4 regions of the Tardiphaga sp. 215_C5_N2_1 genome follow, and region 3 is predicted to be linked to each of the others. Evidence: riboswitches for the same ligand, from Rfam matches in the RefSeq annotation. Region 3 holds a riboswitch; each other region holds the start of a gene.
What was found. Region 3 has a riboswitch for cobalamin ahead of AB7828_RS22310 (TonB-dependent receptor). Riboswitches for the same ligand answer to the same signal wherever they lie in the genome.
Positions count from the first base shown of each region.

Region 1: another riboswitch for cobalamin. It lies ahead of metE (5-methyltetrahydropteroyltriglutamate--homocysteine S-methyltransferase); the one in region 3 lies ahead of AB7828_RS22310 (TonB-dependent receptor).
Region 2: another riboswitch for cobalamin. It lies ahead of AB7828_RS26895 (ribonucleoside-diphosphate reductase subunit alpha); the one in region 3 lies ahead of AB7828_RS22310 (TonB-dependent receptor).
Region 4: another riboswitch for cobalamin. It lies ahead of AB7828_RS12660 (DUF1636 family protein); the one in region 3 lies ahead of AB7828_RS22310 (TonB-dependent receptor).

Region 1 covers NZ_CP197240.1:1,005,288-1,011,042, forward strand. Annotated here, with positions in the region: gene AB7828_RS04675 (M23 family metallopeptidase) at 101-1,504, shown strand; cobalamin riboswitch at 1,673-1,884, shown strand; gene metE (5-methyltetrahydropteroyltriglutamate--homocysteine S-methyltransferase) at 1,989-4,376, shown strand; gene AB7828_RS04685 (ATP-binding protein) at 4,424-5,407, opposite strand; gene yajC (preprotein translocase subunit YajC) at 5,600-5,755, shown strand, end outside.
Region 2 covers NZ_CP197240.1:5,662,413-5,668,167, reverse strand. Annotated here, with positions in the region: gene AB7828_RS26900 (ribonucleotide-diphosphate reductase subunit beta) at 1-637, opposite strand, end outside; gene AB7828_RS26895 (ribonucleoside-diphosphate reductase subunit alpha) at 777-3,707, opposite strand; cobalamin riboswitch at 3,827-4,041, opposite strand; gene AB7828_RS26890 (hypothetical protein) at 4,231-4,353, shown strand; gene AB7828_RS26885 (GlxA family transcriptional regulator) at 4,421-5,380, opposite strand; gene AB7828_RS26880 (HD domain-containing protein) at 5,553-5,755, shown strand, end outside.
Region 3 covers NZ_CP197240.1:4,676,747-4,682,501, reverse strand. Annotated here, with positions in the region: gene typA (translational GTPase TypA) at 1-531, opposite strand, end outside; gene AB7828_RS22315 (alkaline phosphatase D family protein) at 764-2,317, opposite strand; cobalamin riboswitch at 2,461-2,652, shown strand; gene AB7828_RS22310 (TonB-dependent receptor) at 2,759-5,041, shown strand; gene AB7828_RS22305 (PepSY domain-containing protein) at 5,044-5,755, shown strand, end outside.
Region 4 covers NZ_CP197240.1:2,640,708-2,646,462, reverse strand. Annotated here, with positions in the region: gene AB7828_RS12675 (tyrosine phosphatase family protein) at 1-308, shown strand, start outside; gene cobS (adenosylcobinamide-GDP ribazoletransferase) at 301-1,065, opposite strand; gene cobT (nicotinate-nucleotide--dimethylbenzimidazole phosphoribosyltransferase) at 1,066-2,121, opposite strand; cobalamin riboswitch at 2,221-2,411, shown strand; gene AB7828_RS12660 (DUF1636 family protein) at 2,521-2,970, shown strand; gene cobU (bifunctional adenosylcobinamide kinase/adenosylcobinamide-phosphate guanylyltransferase) at 2,967-3,497, shown strand; gene cobW (cobalamin biosynthesis protein CobW) at 3,498-4,511, shown strand; gene cobN (cobaltochelatase subunit CobN) at 4,527-5,755, shown strand, end outside.

The sequences.
Region 1 (5,755 bases), 3.7 Mb from region 3:
TCGTGAACGACTGTCACGTGTTGGTCGCAAGGTTAAAGGCTTGGTAACGGAGACGGTGTTTACTCAATTCAGTTGTTTGTTGCGTATGAGTGAGTAACCAATGTCCAGCGTTGTCGAGTTGCTTTACTCGCGTCGCGCTCCGCAGGTCGCGGTGCTGGCGCTGATGTCTATCGGTTTTGCGGGCTGCAGCGCCGACATGCAGACACGCCTATCTCAGAATCCAAGTTTTGACTCGGGGCAGTCCCGTGGCTTTGGCTGGCAGGGCGAAACCACCGGCTCTGTGCCGCAGCGGGCACCACGTGCGCCGGTCGAGCGCCAGGAACTGCCGCAGTATCAGCGTCCGGCCTATAATCCGCAGCCGCAGTATCAATCCCAGCCTTTGCCGCCGCCGATCTCGGCGCCGCAGTCCTATCCGACAGCCCGTCCGGTTGCATCGGCTGCTCCCGTCAGCGGGGGCGGCAACGGTATGTATACGCCGCCGCCCGCACGTGCGCCGATCGAAACCACCGGCTCCACGGCACCGCGCTCGGTTGCAGCGACCAACGGCCTTGCCCGTGATGGCGGCACCTCGATCATCGTCGGCACCAGCGATACGCTCGATGGTCTGGCGAAACGCTACAACGTCTCGTCGGCTGCGATCCTGCAGGCCAATGGCTACAAGGGTCCCCGCGCGCTGTCGCCCGGCCAGTCGCTGATCATTCCGCGCCAGGGCGCTGCGGCAACTCCGGCCGTTGCCGCTGCTCCGAACAAACCTGCTGTCGGCGCGTCGACCACGCATTTTGTCAATCGCGGCGATACGCTGATGAGCATCTCGCGCCGGAACAACGTGCCGGTGGCCGAACTCGCACGCGCCAATGGTCTGGCGCCGACTGCCCAGTTGAAGCTCGGCTCCAAGATTACGATACCGGGCGCGCGTACGGCTTCTGCGGCTCCCGCGGCCGCGCCGCTTGCTGCGCCCGTCGCAGCCGTGACGGCCGCTCCGGTTGGCGCGGTCACGTCCGCTGCCGTGGCCCGTGTTGCTTCTGCCGAGCCCGCACAGAAGGCCCGTCTGGCAAGTGCCACGACGACGCCTGAAGAAACCGCGCCGGAATCGCCGACTAAAGCCGCTGACGCAACCGGCGCTTTGCCGACGTTCCGTTGGCCGGTGCGCGGCCGCGTGGTCACAGGCTATGGCGCCAAGACCAATGGTAAGTCCAACGACGGCATCAACGTCGCCGTGCCGGAAGGCACGCCGATCAAGGCTGCCGAAGATGGCGTCGTTGCCTATTCCGGCAACGAGCTGAAGGGTTACGGCAATCTGGTCCTCGTTCGTCACTCCAACGGCTACGTCACCGCATATGCCCATGCGAGTGAGCTGATGGTGAAGCGTGGCGAGACCATTAAGCGCGGTCAGGTGATCGGCAAGTCCGGCCAGTCCGGTGAGGTTACTTCGCCGCAGCTTCACTTCGAGATCCGCAAGGGCTCGTCGCCGGTCGATCCGCTGCAGTTCCTCAACGGGGCGTAAGCGCAATCCACGAAGTGTAGTTCGCATTTAAGCAAGCCCGGCCTCGTGCCGGGCTTGATGCGTTTGATCTCGGGGCTACGGCCCACTCCAGCTCCGGAGTCTTCAACGCGCTGCTGCGAGTGGGCAGCTTGCGCGCGCAAGCTCGGTTGACTGCCGCGCGATGTTGCCCATATGTGGACATGTCGTGGTTCTTCGGGAAGGTTTGCCCGAAGCTAAGAGGGAAGCCGGTGAGGCGTTAAGCCAAGGCCGGAGCTGCCCCCGCAACTGTAAGCGGTGAGCCGCTGTCCATTAAAGTCACTGAGACCTGCAAAGGTTTTGGGAAGGCCGGACAGCAGCATTGACCCGCGAGCCAGGAGACCTGCCTCGACAACATAAACGTCCTCGGGCGGGGTGTCCCGGTGGTGCGGTTGCGATTCCGCGACTGCCGTCGTGGAATCCAGACGTGTCACTTTGGCCTTTTGCCCCCAATCATTGGGGTTAAGCCATGTCTACTGTGTCAAAGTCTTCTTCTTCCAAGTCTTCTGCCAAATCTACGTCCTTGCTTCCTGTTGCTACGTTGGGAACGCCACGGATCGGTCCGCGGCGTGAGCTCAAGATGGCGCTGGAAAGCTATTGGTCCGGTGCAGTCGACGAGAATGCGCTGATCGATGTCGGCGTCGGGTTGCGTGCCGCAAACTGGGCGCGTCAGAAGTCGCTCGGGATCACGGTCATGCCGTCGAACGACTTCTCCTTCTACGATCAGGTGCTCGATACCAGCGTCATGGTCGGCGCCATCCCCAAAGTCTATGGCTGGAAGGGAGGAGACGTTTCCTTCGCGACCTATTTTGCCATGGCGCGTGGATCACAAGGCGATGCGCATGACGAGGCCTGCACTCACGGCTCTCATGCGCATGATAAGTCGCAAGGCGTACCAGCACAGGAGATGACCAAATGGTTTGATACCAACTACCACTTCATGGTGCCTGAACTGGCGCAGGATCAGACGTTCAGTCTCGCGTCGCGCAAACCGATCAAGGAGTACGAGGAGGCGAGATCGCTCGGCTATCAGACACGACCAGTGCTGGTCGGGCCTGTAACCTATCTGAAGCTGGCCAAGAGCGCGGATGCGTCATTCGATCTGGTGATGCTGCTCGATCGATTGCTGCCCGTCTATGTCGAGGTGCTCGGGGAATTGGCCGACAGAGGCGCCGAATGGGTGCAACTGGATGAGCCGTGTCTGGTGCTCGATCTCGACGCGCCGGCCCGGGAGGCGCTGCAAAAGACTTATGCGGCTTTTGCCGAAGCGGTCCCGCAGCTCAGGATCATGCTGAACACCTACTTTGGCGAACTTGGCGACAACCTCGATCTGGCCCTGTCGCTCCCTGTCGCCGGGCTTCATCTCGATCTGGTCCGCGCGCAGGATCAGTTCGATGAAGTCGCTGCGAAGGCGCCCAAAGACATGGTCCTCTCGCTCGGCGTGATCGATGGACGTAATATATGGCGGTCCGATCTGTCCAGTCTCCTCGATGGGTTGGAACCCATGGTCGATCTGCTGGGGCGGGATCGCGTCGAGCTGGCGCCGTCCTGCTCACTGCTGCATGTGCCGATCGATCTCGGCCTTGAGACCGAGCTCGATCCGGACGTCAAAAGCTGGCTGGCCTTTTCAGTCCAGAAAATGGAGGAACTGGCGGCGCTCGGATCCGCCTTGGCTGGTAGTCGCGCGGATGTCGCCGCAAAGCTCGCTGCGTCGGATGCGGCGGCAGCCGCGCGGGTCGCATCGTCGAAGATCCACGATCTTGCTGTCACCAAACGCGTCGCTTCTGTTGATGCGACTATGCGTCGTCGCAGCAGCGATTTTGCCACGCGCGCGAGCGAGCAGCATCGGCGCTTCAAGCTGCCGGCATTTCCGACCACGACCATCGGCTCGTTTCCGCAGACCGCGGAAGTGAGAAACGCTCGCGGGGCCCATGTCAGGGGCACGCTCAGCGATGCCGCCTACAAGACGTTCCTGCAGAACCAGACGGCGAGGGCAGTGCGCTGGCAGGAGAACATCGGTCTCGACGTGCTGGTGCATGGCGAGTTCGAGCGCAACGACATGGTGCAGTATTTTGGCGAACAGCTCGCCGGCTTCGCCTTCACCAAATACGGCTGGGTCCAGTCCTATGGCTCCCGCTGCGTGCGGCCACCGGTGCTGTTCGGCGACGTGTCCCGGCCGCATCCCATGACCGTCGAATGGTGGCAGTACTCGCAGTCGCTCACCGAGCGGCCGATGAAGGCGATGCTGACAGGGCCCGTCACGATTCTGAACTGGTCATTCGTGCGTGACGACATTCCCCGCGAAGTTGCGTGTCGCCAGATCGCGCTCGCGATACGCGATGAGGTGGCCGATCTTGAAAAGGCGGGGGCCGGTATGATCCAGATCGACGAAGCGGCACTCCGCGAAGGGCTTCCGCTGCGCAAATCGGAATGGAAGTCCTATCTCGATTGGGCCGTGGAGAGCTTCCGCATCTGTTCGTCAGGCGTGCGGGATGACACACAGATCCATACGCACATGTGCTATTCGGAGTTCAACGACATCATCGACGCGATCGGTGCCATGGACGCCGACGTGATCTCCATCGAAACGTCACGGTCGAAGATGGAACTGCTCGATGCATTCAGGACCTACAAGTACCCGAACGAGATAGGTCCGGGCGTTTACGACATCCACTCGCCGCGGGTGCCTGAAACGCGCGATATGGTCGATCTGCTCAAGCTTGCACGGCAGCGGCTGGCGGACTCCCAGCTCTGGATCAATCCCGATTGCGGGCTGAAGACCCGCAAATGGGAGGAGGTGCGGCCTGCGCTCGTGAATATGGTCGCGGCGGCACGTGAGTTGCGAAGCCTCGCCTAGAGCGAGTCGAATGCCGCCCCGTTGTCATGACGGGGCGGCATTCGCCTTTACTTTGTGGTCAGCTTCACGCCGAGACGGCCGGCGAGCTCCTGCACGAACTGCCAAGCCACGCGACCTGATCGCGAGCCGCGGGTGGTCGACCATTCCAGCGCGTCGCGTTCCAGCTCGGCGGCGTCGGTCTTGATGCCGTAGTGGCTGCAATAGCCGCGCACCATGTCGAGATATTCGTCCTGGCTGCATTTGTGGAAGCCGAGCCAGAGGCCGAAACGATCCGACAGCGACACTTTCTCCTCGACGGCTTCGCCGGGATTGATCGCGGTCGAGCGTTCGTTCTCGATCATCTCGCGCGCCAGAAGATGGCGGCGGTTCGAGGTCGCATAGAGGATCACGTTGTCCGGCCGGCCTTCGATGCCGCCTTCGAGTACAGCCTTAAGCGACTTGTAGGACGCATCGTTGCCGTCGAAAGACAGATCATCGCAGAACACGATGAAATAGAAATCCGAGGCGCGGATCTGTTCCATCAGCGCCGGCAGGCTCTCGATGTCCTCGCGATGGATCTCGACCAGCTTGAGGCGGCCGGCGACGGACTTGCTGGCATTGACCGAGGCATGCGCGGCCTTGACGAGTGATGACTTGCCCATGCCGCGCGCGCCCCAGAGCAGCGCGTTGTTGGCCGGCAGGCCGTTGGCGAAACGCCGGGTGTTCTCGATCAGGGTGTCGACCTGCTGATTGATGCCCTGCAGCAGGCCAATATCGACCCGGCTGACCTTCGGTACGGGAGCCAGGCGGCCGTCGGGATGCCAGATGAAGGCCTCGGCGCTGGCCAGAGAATCGGCATTGGAGCGCTTCGGCGCCGTGGCAGCCATACCCGCGGCAATTGCTTCGAGGGCGAGCGCGATCCGCTCATCGATCTTGGGGGCGGCGGCTGGTCGCGGACGTTTTGCCGCGGTCGTGCGGACGGTCTTGGACGTGCGGGTCGCGGGAGCCTTTTTGGCTGGGCGGCGGCTTGTTTTATTGGGCTTTTTTGACATTTTTGACTTTCCTCGGCGCGCACCCATATCGAGCCCGGAACACATCCGCAAGCGGTACAAATCGCAGACAAATCAGAGGGTTTACCGGCGTTGCAATTGGGACGCCGGCCGCTATAGTCCGCGCGAATTTACCCAAACCGGCCGAACGCCGACGCGTCGCCGGTTATTCCCCAGCGTTCACGAGGACTTCCGATGTTCATTACCCCTGCGTTTGCCCAGGCTGCAGCCGGCGGCGACACCAACAGCATGCTGATGTCGCTGCTGCCTTTCGCGCTGATCTTCGTGATCATGTATTTCCTGATTCTGCGTCCGCAGCAGAAGAAGGTGAAGGACCACGCCGAGATGGTG
Region 2 (5,755 bases), 990 kb from region 3:
CCACGAGGTCACGCATGAAGGCCTGATCGGTCTCAGGCGTGCCGGTCTTGAAGTCGGGATCGTCGAGATGCTGGGTGTGCTTGAGCGCCCAAGCGGCCTTCTCGGTGATCGACGGCACCTCGCGATACATGTTGAACAGCTCGCCCTCATCGAGGCCGAGACTCTCGACGATGTACTGGAAGGTGTGCGTATGCACCGCCTCCTCGAACGACTGCCGCAACAGATACTGGCGGCATTCCGGATTGGTGAGATGGCGATAGATCGCCAGCACGATATTGTTGGCGACGAGACTCTCCGACGCAGCGAAGAATCCGAGATTGCGTTTGATGGCGCGGCGTTCGTCTTCAGTAAGACCGTCGCGCGACTTCCACAGCGCGATATCCGCCTGCATCGAGACTTCGGTTGGCATCCAGTGATTGTTGCAGCCGGCGAGATACTTCTCCCACGCCCATTTGTATTTCAGCGGCAGCAGCTGATTGACGTCGGCGCGGCAGTTGATCATCCGCTTCTCGTCCACCGAGACGCGGCCGCCGGAGCGGTCGATGGTGCCGAGACCCGTGGCGTCGGTGGGAGATTGCGGGATCGGGATGAAGGCGGGGGTTTTGGGAGCGGATGAGGTATCGGACCAGTCGAGCATGGGTGTTCCTGGAAATAGCTGAGTTTGATCGGTCGTCATTGCGAGCGAAGCGAAGCAATCCAGAAGGCCGCGAGCGCGGAAAGAACTGGATTGCTTCGTCGCTGCGCTCCTCGCAATGACGGCGGAGAGAACGCTGCCTTTACTGGCACGCCTCGCATTCGGGGTTGTCGATCGAGCATGCCATCGCGACATTCAGCTCCGGCGCCGTGACGGAAGACTGAACGAGGATCGGCGCACCGGCCGTCTTCGCTGCTGTGACCGTTGCCGACACGGCATTGAGCTTGCCGTCCGTGCCCTTCAGCGTCGACTTCTCCACATGCGTGGCACTGCGCGAGCGCAGGTAGTAGGTCGTCTTCAACCCCAGCGTCCAGGCCAGGCGATAGAGCTGGTCGAGCTTCTTGCCGGATGGATTGGCGATATAGAGATTGAGCGACTGCGCCTGATCGATCCACTTCTGCCGGCGCGACGCCGCCTCGATCAACCATGCGCTGTCGATCTCGAATGAAGTCGCATACAGCGCCTTGAGATCGTCGGGCACGCGATCGATCGATCCGACGCTGCCGTCGAAATATTTGAGGTCGGAGACCATCACCTCGTCCCACAGGCCCCTCTTTTTCAGATCGCGCACGAGGAAGGCGTTCACCACCGTGAAATCGCCCGACATGTTCGATTTCACATAGAGGTTCTGATAGGCCGGCTCGATCGACTGCGCGACGCCGCAAATGTTGGAAATCGTCGCCGTCGGCGCGATCGCCATCACGTTGGAATTGCGCATGCCGGTGGACTTCACGCGGTCACGCAGGCCGTTCCAGTCGAGCGTGGTCGAGCGATCCATCTGCACACCACCGCGGGCCTCCGCAAGGATCTCGATTGAGTCGATTGGCAGGATGCCGCGGCTCCACAGCGATCCCTCGAAGGACGGATAGCGGCCGCGCTCGGCGGCGAGATCGACCGACGCCGAGATGGAATAGAAGGCAATCGCCTCCATGCTGGTGTCGGCAAACGCCACGGCCGCATCCGATGCCATCGCGATGCCCTGCACCTGCAGCGCATCCTGGAAGCCCATCAGACCCAGACCGACCGGACGGTGCTTGAGGTTGGAACGGCGTGCTTCCGGGATGGTGTAGAAATTGATGTCGATGACATTGTCGAGCATCCGCATCGCCGTGGTCACGGTGCGCTTGAGCTGCGCATGATCCAGGCCGACTTTGCCGATGTGGTTCAGCAGATTGACCGAACCGAGATTGCAGACGGCCACTTCGTCGTCCGACGTGTTCAGCGTGATCTCCGTGCAGAGATTCGATGAATGGATCACGCCGGCATGCTGCTGCGGCGAACGCAGATTGCAGGGGTCCTTGAAGGTGATCCAGGGGTGGCCGGTCTCGAACACCATGGTCAGCATGCGGCGCCACAGGTCAGTTGCGCGCACTTTCTTGAACACGCGGATTTCTCCACGCGCGGCCTTTTCTTCGTAAGCCGCGTAACGCTCCGCGAATGGCTTGCCGTAGAGATCATGCAGTTCCGGCGTCTCGTCGGGCGAGAACAGCGTCCATTCGCCGTCGGCCTCGACGCGCTGCATGAACAGATCCGGCACCCAGTTGGCAGTGTTCATATCGTGCGTGCGGCGGCGGTCGTCGCCGGTGTTCTTGCGGAGATCGAGAAATTCCTCGATGTCGATGTGCCAGGTCTCGAGATAGGCGCAGACCGCGCCCTTGCGCTTGCCGCCCTGGTTGACGGCGATGGCCGTATCGTTGGCGACCTTGAGGAATGGCACCACGCCCTGGCTCTCGCCATTGGTACCCTTGATATGCGCGCCGAGACCGCGCACGCGCGTCCAGTCATTGCCGAGACCGCCGGAATATTTCGCCAGCAGTGCGTTGTCCTTCACCGACTTAAAGATGCCGTCGAGATCGTCGGCCACCGTCGTGAGGAAGCAGGACGACAGCTGCGGCCGCAGCGTGCCGGAATTGAACAGCGTCGGCGTCGAGGCCATGAAGTCGAACGACGACAGCAGGTTGTAGAATTCGATCGCGCGGGCTTCGCGGTCGATCTCGCGCAGCGCGAGGCCCATGGCAACGCGCATGAAGAACGCCTGCGGCAGTTCGATCCGATTGCCCTGCACATGCAGGAAGTACCGGTCATAGAGCGTTTGCAGGCCCAGGAACTGAAACTGGAGATCACCCTCCGGCTTCAGCGCTGCCGAGATTCGCTTGAGATCGAAGCGCGCGAGTTCGGGATCGAGCAGCTCGGCCGCAATGCCGGTCTTGATATAGGCGCCGAAATATTCGGCGTAACGCGTGGTCATGTCGGCCTGCGACGCGTGGGTCGGCGTGCCCCCGACAAAGGACAGGACTTCGGTACGCAGTTTGTCGAGGAGCAGGCGGGCGCTGACAAAGGTGTAGTTCGGCTCCTGTTCCACCAACGTGCGCGCGGCCATGATGCCGGCCAGTGCCAGCTCATCCAGCGTGATGCCGTCATAGAGATTGCGGCGCGTTTCCTCCAGCACGGGCGCGGCATCGACGCCGTCCAGGCCGGCGCAGGCCTCGTTGACGATCAGCGCCAGACGCGCCGAATCGAGCGGCGCACGGGTGCCATTGGCGAGCGTGACATGCAGCACCGGTGCGCTGGAGACGAGCGCCGGCTTCGCGGCCAGTTCCTCGGCGCGGGTGCGAGCGCGCTCCTCGCGGTACAGCACATAGGCGCGGGCCACCTTGTGGTGCTCGCTGCGCATCAGCGCTAGCTCGACCTGATCCTGGACGTCCTCGATATGGAAGGTGCGCCCCTCACCGACGCGGCGCGTCAGTGCGGCCACGACTTCGCCGGTCAGCTGTTCCACCGCCTCATGGACGCGGCGCGAGGCCGCTGCCGTGTGGCCCTCGACCGCGAGGAAAGCCTTGGTCATGGCCACGGAAATCTTGCTGCCGTCGAACGGCGACACCGTGCCGTTGCGTCGGATGATCTGCATCGAGGGTTCGCGCGCAGGCGCAGCGAGCGTTTCCGGCGACAGTTGAATCAGCGGCGCATGAGCCGCATCGCGTCCGTTGGACAAAGCGGAAGAGGAAGTAGGCATCGGCAAGACCCCGTGTGATGCATCAAGTAATGGGGGCTGGGGCCGAAAGGACGCTGCAAAATACACGGCGGAGATCCGCCGGCATTGCCTGCAAGCGACCGCTGGGACACCCCGCCCATGGACGTTCTGGTGTCGCGGCAGGTCTCCTGGCTCGCAGGTCAATGTCTGTTTCAGCCTTCCCGATGCTTGCGCATCAGTGACTTCAATCGAAACAGACTCACTGCTTACAGTTGCGGGGGCAGCGCCGGAATATGACGCAAAACAGCGTCTTTACCGGCTTCCCTCTTAGCCACCAAGTCTTGCGACAGGGCGGACCGTGACATCTACATTTGGTGTGACCCGCGGTGAAGTGTCAAGCGGGCATTGAAGCCGAACGCAACAAATTCGGTAGGGCTGTTGGTTCAGTGGACAACCGCTTGTGTGGCGGAAACCGCGGGATCGTTGGCGGTTTCTGAACGATGCGATTCGTTGCCGCCGAGCACCGCGAAGCGCAGAACATCGTGATCAACCGATGGAGGATGCGATGCGCGACCTGATGACGACCACTGAAAGGATCAACTTCAACGCTTTCGTAGAGCGAGCGGGTGCGCTCACGGCGTTCGAGACGACGGAGCAGATCGCCCGGCGCGCCTCGACGAAATGCTGAACGAAGCGCTGATGGACAGCTTTCCTGCGAGCGATCCGATTTCTTCGCTGCAACTCGCCTGAGCGGATCAGACCGTGCGAAAGCTGGCCCGATAGTGGCTGGGTGTCAGGCCCAGCCGCCGCACGAAGACCTGACGCATATGTTCGGCGGTGGTGAAACCGGATTCATAAGCCACCACCTTCAGCGGCAGATCGCTGCCTTCGAGGCGGTTGCGTGCCGTGTCGATCCGGGCGCCCTCCACAAAATCTGCCGGCGTCATTTTGGTCTCGAGCTTGAACACCCGCGCGAAGGTGCGCGCGCTCATGCCCGCCACATCGGCCAGTTCATCCACGCTGTGCGCGTCACGCAGATGCGCCATGACATGGGCATGGACTCGCGCAATCGGTGAATCCGGCTCGGCCGGCGGTACCAGATAGGGACTGAATTGCGACTGGCCACCCTGGCGCTGCGCCACCACAACCAGACGCTTGGCTACGGCCAGGGCGACATCCGCGCCATGATCTTCCTGGACCAGCGCGAGACCCAAATCGATCCCTGCGGTGACACCGGCCGACGTCACCAGCGCGCCATCGCGGCTATAGATGCGATCGAACTCCACATGTGCCTTGGGGAAACGCAACGCCAATAGCGGCGCATTCTGCCAGTGCGTCGTCACCGTCTTGTCGTCAAGCAGGCCGGCATGACCAAGCGCAAATGCCCCGGTGCACACCGAACCGTAACGCCCCGCCTGGAGCGCCGTATTGGCCAGCCACTCTGTAAGCTGCGGGTCGGCCTCTGCCGTCGGCAGGCCAGGCCCGCCGGCCACCAGCACCAAATCCCAGGGTTTGTTCGCATCACTGAACGCCAGATCGGCGGATATCCGCAAACCGTTCGATGCACGTAGCGGCGCGCAGTCTGCAGCGACAAGTGTGATGTCGTAGCCGTCGCCCGGCGCGACGAAGCCATTGGCCTCCATGAACACATCAAGCGGACCGGCTACGTCCAGCGACTGGACGCCCGGAAAGATCGCAAGAGCAACAGTCTTCATGGTGATGCTTCATTCCATCGATGGCAGTGAACCCAAGCGTTACGGAACAGATAGTCGCCTTCCGGCAGGAAATCACGGGCGAATGGCAGCTTTGCAGGGCGCGGCGTGATTGCGAGGACACCGCCCGCCGGCGACAACGGACGCATCACAACAACCCTGCAAGGAGCATCCCATGAGCAAAACGATTGCCGGCATCAAAGTGCCCGACAGCGCCCTCGCCCGTCAGGTCGATCAGCTTGTGCGCGACACCGAAAGCGATCTTCTGTATCATCATTCCAATCGGGTTTTCCTGTTCGGCGCACTCGCCGGGCAGCGCAAGGGTCTCAAGGTCGATTCCGAGTTACTTTATGTCGGCGCGATGTTTCACGACATGGG
Region 3 (5,755 bases):
CGACGCGTCCGGGCTGTCGGCCATCCAGCCGTTGCGGCCCGATCCGTACAGAATCGGGAAATCGAGCTGGTCGTCGGTGGCGTCGAGCGCTGCGAACAGGTCGAACACTTCGTTGACGACTTCGGTGATGCGGGCGTCCTGACGGTCGACCTTGTTGATCGCGACGATCGGCTTGAGGCCGAGCTTCAGCGCCTTGCCGACCACGAACTTGGTCTGCGGCATCGGGCCTTCAGCGGCGTCGACGAGCACAATCACGCCATCGACCATCGACAGGATGCGTTCGACTTCGCCGCCGAAGTCAGCGTGGCCCGGGGTGTCGACGATGTTGATCTGGACTTCATCCCACAGCACCGAGGTGCACTTGGCGAGAATGGTGATGCCGCGCTCTTTTTCGATGTCGTTCGAATCCATCGCGCGTTCCTGGACGCGCTGATTGTCGCGATACGTGCCCGACTGCTGCAGCAGCTTGTCCACGAGAGTGGTTTTGCCGTGGTCAACGTGGGCGATGATAGCAATGTTGCGAAGGTTCATAGGTCTTCTTCTGGTTACGGTCTGGGTGCCCTTGAGCGGGTTCAACAAGACATGCTCGACAACAAAAGGCTTATGCCTTGCGCTCGAGCGCGTTCGATAACTGCCTCGTCTGAAAACGCGCTGGGGCAATCCCTCCAAAAGCAAACCCGGCCAGAAGGGGCCGGGTACTCGGACGCGTTGCGGCGCAATATAGGGGGAAATCGCCGAAAAACAATGCGAATCTGCCAAATGGTTAGCCCAATTTCGGGTCCAGAACCGTGGCCCAAAGGGCCATATCGGCCCGATCCCGCAAGGTAACGGTCATTTGGCCGCTTTGGCCGTCGATTTTGACGTGACCGAAGAACTGCATGCCGGCCGACGGGGGCAAATTCTGCTTATCGGGCCCCGGCGCCTTCACGAAACGGACCTCGGGACCGAAGGTATTGTCGAGCGCCGCCGGCCCGAAAGTTCCGGCGTAAAACGGGCCCGAAACGAACTCCCAGAACGGCTCGAAATCCTGAAACTGCGCCTTTTCCGGATTGTAGTAATGCGCCGCCGTGTAATGCACGTCGGCGGTCAGCCAGACTGTGTTGCGGATACCGGCCGATTTGATGAAGCGCAGGATGTCGGCGATTTCCAGCTCGCGGCCCCGCACTGGCCCGTCGCCCTGTGCGATGGCCTCAGACCCGGTTTTGTCGGCAGCGTTGTCATAGACGACGAGGCCGATCGGCATATCCGAGGCGATGACCTTCCAGGTCGCCTTCGAGGCCATCAATGCGCGCTTCAGCCAGGCCATCTGCTCCGGGCCGATGAAATACGCATCGGGACCATAGCTCTCCTGCAGGTTCGGGCCGTTGGGCCCGCGATAGCTGCGCTCGTCCAGCATGAAGACGTCGAGATGCGGGCCGTAATTGAGCGTGCGATAGACGCGGCCCGGTTCGGCCGGACTGACCGAGATCGGATACATCTCGTGAAAGGCACGGGCGCCGCGCGCAGCCAGCAGCGTGATGTCGCGCTCCTTGTAGGATGCCGGTAACTGTTTCGAGAGCGACCAGTTGTTGGTGACCTCGTGATCGTCCCACTGGCCGAAGATCGGCACCTGCGCATTGAAGGCGCGGACATTGTCGTCGAGCAGATTGTATTTGTGCGCGGCGCGGAATTCATCGAGCGTCTCGGCGACCTTCGCCTTCTCCGGCACCGTGATGGTGTTCTTCCAGATCGTGCCATCCGACAATTTTGCTTCAGGCAGGATCGGGCCGTCGGCATAGATCGTATCGCCGGAATGGATCAGGAAATCCGGATTATGCTTGCGCATGGTCGCATAGGTGACCATGCCGCCATCCTCGGCGTTGATGCCCCAGCCTTGGCCTGCGACATCGCCGCCCCAGACGAAAGACACATCGCGGCGATCCGCCGGCGCGGTGCGGAAGCGGCCGATGACCGGCTCGCCAACGATGTCGGTATGCGAGAGATCGCGGAATTTGACGCGGTAGAAGATGTCCTGCCCGGCCGGCAGATTGTCGAGCAGCAGCTTGGCCGTGAAATCGGTTTCGGGCAGCGCCGTGACGACGGGCAACAACCGCGCATTGCTGAAGGATTCGGTGGTGGCGACTTCCACCATCATCTGCGCCGGGCGATCGGCGCGCGACCAGATCATGCCGCTGCTCGTCCCGACATCGCCGGACTGCACGCCATGCGACACGGCCGGGCGATCCGCGGCGCGACTGAGAGAGGGCATGGCCAGGAAGCTTGCGCCTGCTGCAGCTGAGTGCGTGAGAAAACGACGGCGGGAAATACGTAACGCCATGGCGAACTCCTGATCCTGGCTCTGGCACCAGTGGCTCTAGGCAGATCGCTTGACGCTGCGATGACAGGTGATGCGCAATATCAACACCCGCCAAAGCAAGCTGCGAATGACTGGCAGCTTGATTGACACATTTGGAAATTTCACCTTAACGTGAATGCGACGGTTCCCTTCGGGGATCAAAAGGGAATGCGGTGAGGGGGATCCCCCGATTCCGCGGCTGCCCCCGCAACTGTAAGCGGCGAGCCTGCGCCAAGAGCCACTGGGTGTTCACCTGGGAAGGCGGCGACAGGCAGTGACCCGCGAGCCAGGAGACCTGCCGCCAGTCGTGGTCACACGCGAGCACATTGGGCGGGGTGTCCTGGTGGAAGTCACACTGCCTGTTTGAAAGCGGCGGGGCGACTTGGTTTGCGGTGACGTGCCACGTAACCGCGAGTCCTGTTCATGACCTCCGTTTCTCCCGTCGCATTGAAGCGACATACTCCCTTTCTTTATTCTGTTGCTCTCTCCTGCTTGTTGTGTCCGAGCGAAAGCTGGTCGCAAACCTCACAGTCGAGCCAGACGCTCGATCCTGTTGTCGTTCAGCCGTCAGCGACGCCTCAGCGCGCACGCCGCGCCACGAACGGCAATGCATCGCGCGCTGCGCGCTCGCGGCAGCAGCGCAATGTCGCCGCCAATACCGGCGCGCCGGTTGCCACTCCGACAGGCCCCGTCTTCGCAGCGCCGACGCTCAACCTCACGGGCACCACATCCACCGGCAGCCGCCTCGGCCTGACGCGCCTGCAGACGCCGGCCAGCGTAGAGGTGATCTCGGCAGAAACCATGGCCGAGCGCGGCCAGCAGAACGTGCTCGACGCGGTGACGCAGAACGCCACCGGCATCACCGCCATCGGAGATCCCGGCAATGGCGGCGTCGCCTACAGCACCCGCGGCTTCTCCGGCACGGATTCGGTGAAGATACTGCTCGATGGCACGCGGCTCTATGTCGGCGCGGGCACCGTGAACTTTCCGTTCGACACCTGGTCCACCGAGCGTATCGAGGTGCTGCGCGGTCCGGCCTCCGTGATGTTCGGCGAAGGCGCGGTCGGCGGCGCGATCAACATCATCTCGAAGATGCCATCATGGATTCCGCGCAATCAGGCCGAGATATCGCTCGACAGCAACATGGAACGCCGCATCGCCGTGGACAGCGGCGGCCCGATCAACAAGGACGTCGCCTATCGCATCACCGCCACCGGCAACATGTCGGACGGCTGGGTCGACCGCGGCAACAGCTCGAACATAGCGCTGCATGCTGCCGTGCAGGTCAAGCAGACCGAAGACGTGGTCTGGACGATCTCGACCGACTACGGCGATCGCCAGCCGATGCGCTATTTCGGCACGCCGTTGATCAACGGCCAGTTCGATCCGGCGCTGCGCTTCAAGAACTACAATGTAGGCGACAGCACCATCCGCTGGCAGGATAGCTGGAATCAGGTGAAGACCGAGTGGCAAGTGGCCGACGGCATCTCGATCCGCAACACGTTGTACTACCTGTACAGCAAGCGGCACTGGAAAGAGCTCGAAAATTATGCGTTCAATCCGGCCACCGGCCTGATCGACCGCAGCACCTATCTGGAAATCTTCCACGACCAGCAACAGATCGGCGACCGCTTCGACGCCACGTTCAAGGGCCATGTGCTCGGGATGGCCAACGAATTCGTCGCCGGTTTCGACGTCAACCGCATAGATTTCAAGCGCTCGACCAACTCGCCCTATGGTGGATCGTCGTCGGTCGACGCCATCAATTTCAATCCTGGCCTGTACTTCAGTCCCGATCCGCTCACGTCGGACTTCTCCAGCGTGACCAACCAGTACGCGGTGTTCGCCGAGAACCGGTTGTCGGTCACCGAGCAACTGTCCTTGATCGCCGGCGTTCGCCAGGACCAACCGACCGTCGAGCGGACCGACGTTCGCAATGCCGCCAACAGCTACAGCCGGGACTATTCTTCGACCAGTTGGCGCGCCGGTGTGGTCTACACACCGATCAAGGATCTGGCCTTTTACGGCCAGTATTCGGTCGCAGCCGATCCTGTGGGCGGCCTAATCACGGCGAGCAACGCCAACGCCAAATTCGATCTGGCCACCGGCAAACAGGTGGAGATCGGCGTCAAGCAGTCGTTCTGGGGCGGCCGTGGCGAGTGGACGCTGGCGGGCTATCAGATCGTCAAGAACAACCTGCTGACGCCGGACCGAACTGACCCGACACTGACACGGGTCGTGCAGGTGGGCCAGCAGTCTTCGCGTGGCATCGAGGCCTCGATCGGCGTCGCGCTCGATTATGGCTGGCGCGTCGACGCCAACACCGCGTTCGTGCGCGCGAAATATGACGATTTCATCCAGAACGTGGGCGGCATCGCTGTGAACTACGCCGGCAACGTGCCGTTCAACGTGCCGCAGAACGTCACCAACGTCTGGGCAACCTGGGCCTTTGCGGCGAACTGGTCGGCCAATGCCGGCTTCCAGATCGTCGGCAAAACGTATGCAGACAATGCAAACACGCTGGAGATGCCGAGCTACACACTGGTCAATGCGGGCCTGCAGTGGAAGCCGGACGTCAACACCACGGTGTCACTGCGCGTCTACAACCTGTTCGACAAGATCTATGCGACGTCGAGCTACAGCGACAATCAGTGGATGCTCGGTATGCCGCGCACGGCTCAGCTCGCCGTCAATGTGAAGTTCTGAGCTTGTCGCGCAAGCTGACACGCACTCTCCGGCGGTGGCTGTATATCGGCCACCGCTGGGTCGGTATCGTCACCTGCCTCTTCTTCGCGATGTGGTTCATCTCCGGCGTGGTGATGATGTATGTCGCGTTTCCCGGCCTCTCCGATAAAGAGCGGCTGGCGGCATTGCCCGATATCGTCTGGGAGAAAGTGGCGCTCTCTCCCGACGAGGCGATGAGGGCTGCCGGTGCCGCGCGCTATCCGCGCGAATTGCGATTGAACATGGTTGCCGACGAGCCGGTGTATCGGTTGACTGGCTGGGACGGCAAACGACAGACCATCTCCGCCATCGATGGCCGCGCGATCACTGACGTCTCCGAACAACAGGCGCTTGCGGTTGCGCAGCATCATCCCGCAAGCAAGTTGCCTCAGCTCGAAGAGACCGTCGATCGCGATCAATGGAGTGTCACCGCACGCTATGATCCGCTGCGGCCATTGTATCTGATCACACTCGGCGACGACGCCGGCACCAAACTCTATGTCTCCTCACGCTCCGGCGAGATCGCACTCGATACCAACCGCACCGAACGCGTCTGGAACTGGCTCGGCTCGATCCCGCACTGGATCTATCCGACCGTGTTGCGCAAGGACGGCCCGCTGTGGCGGCTCGTCGTGTTGTGGATCTCCGGCATCTGCCTGATCGTCGGCGTTACCGGAATCTGGATCGGCATTTTGC
Region 4 (5,755 bases), 2.0 Mb from region 3:
TTCTTCAATTCGGCCGCGGCAGCATCGCTGACCGCCCGATGCTCATTCACTGCTGGGCCGGTATCAGCCGTTCCAGCGCCGCCGCTTACGCCATCGCCTGCGATCGCAATCCTGGCTATGAGGCGGTGATCGCCGATGAACTACGCAAGCGTTCGCCTTATGTGACGCCGAACAAATTGATGGTGCAATTGGCCGACGAACAGCTTGGCCGCGACGGCCGCATGGTCGAAGCCATCGCACGCATCGGCCGCGGCGCGGACGCTTTTGAAGGTGAGCCTTATCGATTGCCGTTGAACTGGCCTATCTGATCAGGGCTGCGGCACCGAGCAGAAAGCCGATCTCGAATAGTTGCTCGACGGCGCCGAGCACGTCGCCGGTGTAACCACCGATCAGTCGACGCGACCAGAGCGCGAGCAGTGCGGCGAGCGCTGCGCCGAGCAGAAGACCCGCAAAAAGCGATGCGACCGAGACGAGCGCAAGCGGGATTGCTGCAAGCACAACCACACCAAGTGCAAACAACGATTCCTCAAATCGCACGGGCGCCTCGGCGTAAGTGACCTTCATCGCACTGGTATCGCCGCTATAGGGCAGGCGGTTCATCACGAAGGCCGGCATGGCGCGTGCTGCGGCGTGGACGGCGAGGAGTGATGCCGCACCTGCCCAGACAGGTAATGTTGCCAGTGCCGCGATACGCAGTGCCACGCCGAGGCCGAGTGCCAGCGCCCCGTAAGTGCCGATGCGGCTGTCCTTCATGATCGCAAGGCGCTTCTCGACGGTCCAGCCCCCGCCGAAACTGTCGGCTGTGTCGGCGAGGCCGTCTTCATGCAGCGCGCTGGTCAGGGCGATGCTTGTCGTGATCGCCAGCAGGGCAGAAATCAGCGGTGACCAGAATTCGCCGGCAACGAGAAACACGATTGCGGATGCAGCACCGATGCCGGCGCCGACCATCGGAAAATACTTCATTGCACGCGCAAGCCAGTCAGCATCCTGCGCGTCGCCAGTTGCCGGTACCGGCAGCACCGTCAGGAAACGGATCGCATTCAAAAGATGCGGATCCAGCCTCATCTAGATATTTCCGGCCAGCACGTCGTCGAGGCTGGCGACGTCGGTCAGCATGCGCGCGGCGGCGCGGACCAACGGCACCGCAAGCAGCGCGCCGGTGCCTTCACCGAGCCGCAAGCCGAGATCGAGTAGCGGCTTGGCATCGAGCGCGTTCAGCACGATGTCATGGCCGCGTTCAGCCGAACGATGTGCGAAGACGCAGTAGCCGCGTGCAGCCGGGCACAGACGAACGGCGAGCAGTGCCGCGGCGCTGGAGATGAAGCCGTCGATGATCACCGGCCGCCGTTGCGAAGCTGCGCCGAGGATCGCTCCGGCCATGCCTGCGATTTCCAATCCGCCGAATTGGGCCAGCACATCCAGTGGCGCAGTTGCGTCGCTGCGCGCTGCCGCCTTCGTGATCGCCGCGCGCTTGCGCGCCATGCCGGCATCATCCTGCCCGGCGCCAACGCCGATACAATCATCCAGGGGTGCCGGTGCGAGTCGATGAACCACCAGTGCCGACGAGGCCGTGTTGCCAATTCCCATCTCGCCGAGCGCGATGATGTCTGCGCCGGCCTTGATCTCACCGACGGCGATTCTGAAGCCGCGCGTCAGCGCATCGGCCGCGTGCTCTGCCGTCATCGCTGGCTCGCGCGCGGCATTCGCCGTACCCATGCGAACCTTTGCATCGACCAGCTTCGGGTGCACCAGCAGCTCGGCGGCGACGCCGATGTCGATCACGCGGACGTCGATGTTGTTGGCCGCGGCGAAAGCATTGGCCGTGGCGCGGCCGGCCAGATAGGTCATCACCATCGCGACCGTGACCGCCGACGGATATTGCGACACGCCTTCGGCCACCAGTCCGTGATCCCCAGCGAACACCAGCAGCACGGCATTGTCACCGCGCGGTTCGCCTGGATGCCGGATCATGCCGAGTTGCAATGCCAGCTCCTCGATTCGTCCGAGCGATCCCAGCGGCTTGGCCTTGCCGTCGATGGCGGCGCGGATTCCTGCCGCGATCTGCGGGTCAACAGGCGCAATGGCGGGCGGTTGCCACAGGGGCTGGGAATGGGCGGACATAGGGTTCCTTTTCGCGGCCTAACTGACGCAAGACGACCTGCAAGGTCAACAGATCCGGGCTACAGTCCGTCGGCGCGGTTGACCCCGGCGCACCCGGCAGATAGCGTCTTTTGCGATGGTCCTTCCGCGTGGAAGGTGAATAGGGAAGCCGGTTTGAGGCCGGCGCTGCCCCCGCAACTGTAAGCGACGAGCCCGCGCCGGTGCCACTGGGAATTCTTCAGAATTCTTGGGAAGGCGGCAACAGGCTGTGACTCGCAAGCCAGGAGACCTGCCATCACGAACTGTGCTTTGGAGGCGTCGTCGGGGCGGGGTGCACCGGACGGGAGCGAACTGACGGCCATGCTGTCGGCGCGATCCAACAAAGCTCGTAGGCCCGCGAGGGCATGAACTGAGCATGTGATGGATCACGACAGCGCCGATATCTCTGGCGAACAAATTTCGGTCGAACCGCCGCGCCCCGTGCCGGCTGGTCCCGTTGTCGTGAGTGTGTGCATCAGCTGCAAGGCCGCCGAAACCGGCACGATTGTCGGGCCGGAGATGTTCGATGCGGTGAAGGCCGCGCTCGGCGATGGCGATGCCGCCGTGATGGTGCGTCCGGTGCAGTGTCTCAGCGTCTGCAAGCGGCCAGCAACCGTCGCGGTGACGAGCCCTGATGGCTACACGTTCCTGTTCGGCGATCTGCAGACCGATAGCGGCAGCGCGGCGCTGGTGTCTTTCGTGGAGTCCTATCAGAAGGCCGACTACGGCCTGGTGCCATGGCGCGAGCGCGCCGAGGTGCTGCGCAAGGGCATGGTCGCGCGCGTGCCGCCGATGCGTTGGTCGCCTGAAGATGGGCGTGCGCCGAAATGACCGCGGTCTCCACCACGTTGGTGCTGGGTGGTGCGCGGTCCGGCAAGTCAACTTTTGCCGAGAGGCTGGTCGATGGCATCGGCCTGACCAAAGTCTATCTTGCGACTGCAACGGCCGGTGACGACGAGATGCATGCCCGCATCGCGCAGCATCGCAAGCAGCGCGGCGAAGGCTGGATCACCGTGGAAGAGCCGCTGGCGCTGGTCGATGCGCTGACGCGCGAGGCGACGGTCGGCCGCGTCGTGCTGGTGGATTGCCTGACGCTATGGCTGTCGAATCTGATGTTTGCCGAGCGCGATCCGGAGATCGAGGCGAAGCGTCTGGTGCGCTTCCTCGATGTCTCGCGCTATCCGATCGTTTTCGTGTCCAACGAAGTTGGCCTCGGCCTCGTGCCTGAGACACCGCTCGGCCGCGCGTTTCGCGATGCGCAGGGCCGCCTCAACCAGATCATCGCGGCCGCCGTGCCGAATGTTGCTTTCATTTCCGCCGGGCTTCCGCTCTGGCTCAAGCGTTCCCAGGAGAATTGAATGTCCCGCGTTCCCGTCACCGTCCTCACCGGATTTCTCGGCGCCGGCAAGACCACGCTGCTGCGCTCGCTGCTGACCCAGGCCGATGGCCGCCGCATCGCCGTGATCGTCAATGAGTTCGGCGATGCCGGTTTCGATGGCGGTCTGGTCGAGGAATGCGCGGTAAAGGCCTGTGCGCCCGGCGATATCGTCGAGCTTACCAATGGCTGCATCTGCTGCACCGTCGCCGACGATTTCGTGCCGACCATGGATAAGCTGCTGTCGCGCGAGCGTCCACTCGATGCCATCGTCATCGAGACCTCCGGCCTTGCGCTGCCGCAGCCGCTGTTGAAGGCCTTTGCCTGGCCGGCGGTGAAGACTCGCGCCACTGTCGATGGCGTCGTCACTGTCGTCGACGCGCTGGCGCTCTCTGAAGGCCGCGTCACGCTGGATGAAGACGCCGTTGCCGAGCAACGCGCCAGGGACGAGGGTATCGAGCACGACGATCCCATCGAGGAAGTGTTCGAAGACCAGTTGGCTTGCGCCGATCTCGTGGTTCTCTCGAAGAGCGATCTCGTCGCCCCGGAAAAGCTCGCCGAGATCGAAGCCAAGCTCAAGGCCGTGTTGCGTCTCGGCGTGAGCATCGTGCGCTCCAAGGGCGATCTCGCGCCGTCGGTGCTGATCGGCCTCAACGCAGCCGCCGAAGACGACATGGCCGCCCGCGTCGGTCATCACGGCGAGGAAGAAGAACACGACCATGACGATTTCGACAGCATCGTCGTCAAACCGACCGCTGCGGCCAGCATCGACGCGATGCGCGCACGCATTAGCGACGCGCTTGGCCTCGATGGCGTGTTGCGCGTGAAGGGTCATGCACGCATCGCCGATAAATCTGCGCCGATCGTCGTGCAGGCCGTTGGCGCTCGCGTTGAACTCGCCTTCGCCCGGCCGGACGTGATGCAGGCCGAGCATCTGGTGGTCATCGGCCTTAAGGGATTCGACGGCGACGCCGTGCGAAAGGCACTCGCCGGGTAACGCAGGTTCACCCGCATGCATCTGAAGCTCGATACCTCCGGCAGCATTGACGACGGCGACGTCGCCCGCGATCTCGGGCAGGACACCGCCGATATCGTCGTGCTGTCGGCGGCGGACAGCGATCTGGCGGCGTTCGGCGCCGCACATGCGATGCTGCCGGGCGACTTTCCCAGCGTGCGCTTCACCAACATGCTGGCGCTCGGTCATCCCGCGTCGGTCGATCTCTATGTCGAGCGCACGCTGGCTGAGGCGAAGATCGTGGTGCTGCGCATGCTCGGCGGCATCAGCTATTGGCCCCATGGTGTGGAGAGTCTGCGCAGCGACGCGCTGAGCCGCGGTAGCAAGTTCGCCTGCCTGCCCGGCGAGATGGACTGGAATGCCGAACTGGCCGCCCGCGGCACGGTTAGCAGCGACGAAACCCATGCGTTGTGGCGCTATTGCAGCGAGGGCGGCGTCGACAACGCACAGCTGGCACTGCGCTATGCCGCGCATCTGATCGGTCACGGAGAGGAGCCGCCTGTTGCGCGGCCGATGCCTTCGGCCGGCTTCTGGCCGGGTGAACCCGCGGGGGATAACCGGCCGAATGCGATCGTGATCTTCTACCGCGCGCTGGTGGCCGGCGGCGATACGGCGGCAATCGATGCATTGCGTCGTTCGCTCGACGCGCGCGGCCTCAACGCGGCCTGTCTCTACGTCACCAGCCTGAAAGATGAGCGCTCCGCCGCATTCCTGCGCGCCGCGCTTGCGGCCTATCCGCCCGATATCATCATTAACGCGACGGCCTTCGCCACTGCGACCGCGCATGACGATGCCGGCGTGTTGTCGGCGTCAGGCTGTCCGATTCTGCAGGTCGCGCAGGCCGGCATCTCGCGCGCTAGCTGGGAAGCCTCTACTCGCGGCCTGACGCCGCGCGATCTGGCGATGCATGTGGTGTTGCCGGAAGTCGATGGCCGCATCTTCGCCAATGCCATCGCCTTCAAGGAACGTGGCGCCAGCGACGGCGGCTTTGCGCCGACAACATTGCGGCCGGTGCAGGATCGGATTGATGCGACCGCTGATCTGGCGCGCGCCTGGGTGCGCTTGCGCCGCGCTGCGGCGTGCGAACGACGCGTCGCGCTGATTCTGGCCAATTATCCCAATCGCGATGGACGCCTTGCCAATGGCGTCGGCCTCGATACGCCGCAGAGCCTGATCGATGTGATCGCCGCGATGCGCGAAGCCGGCTACGGCACTGGTGACGCGCC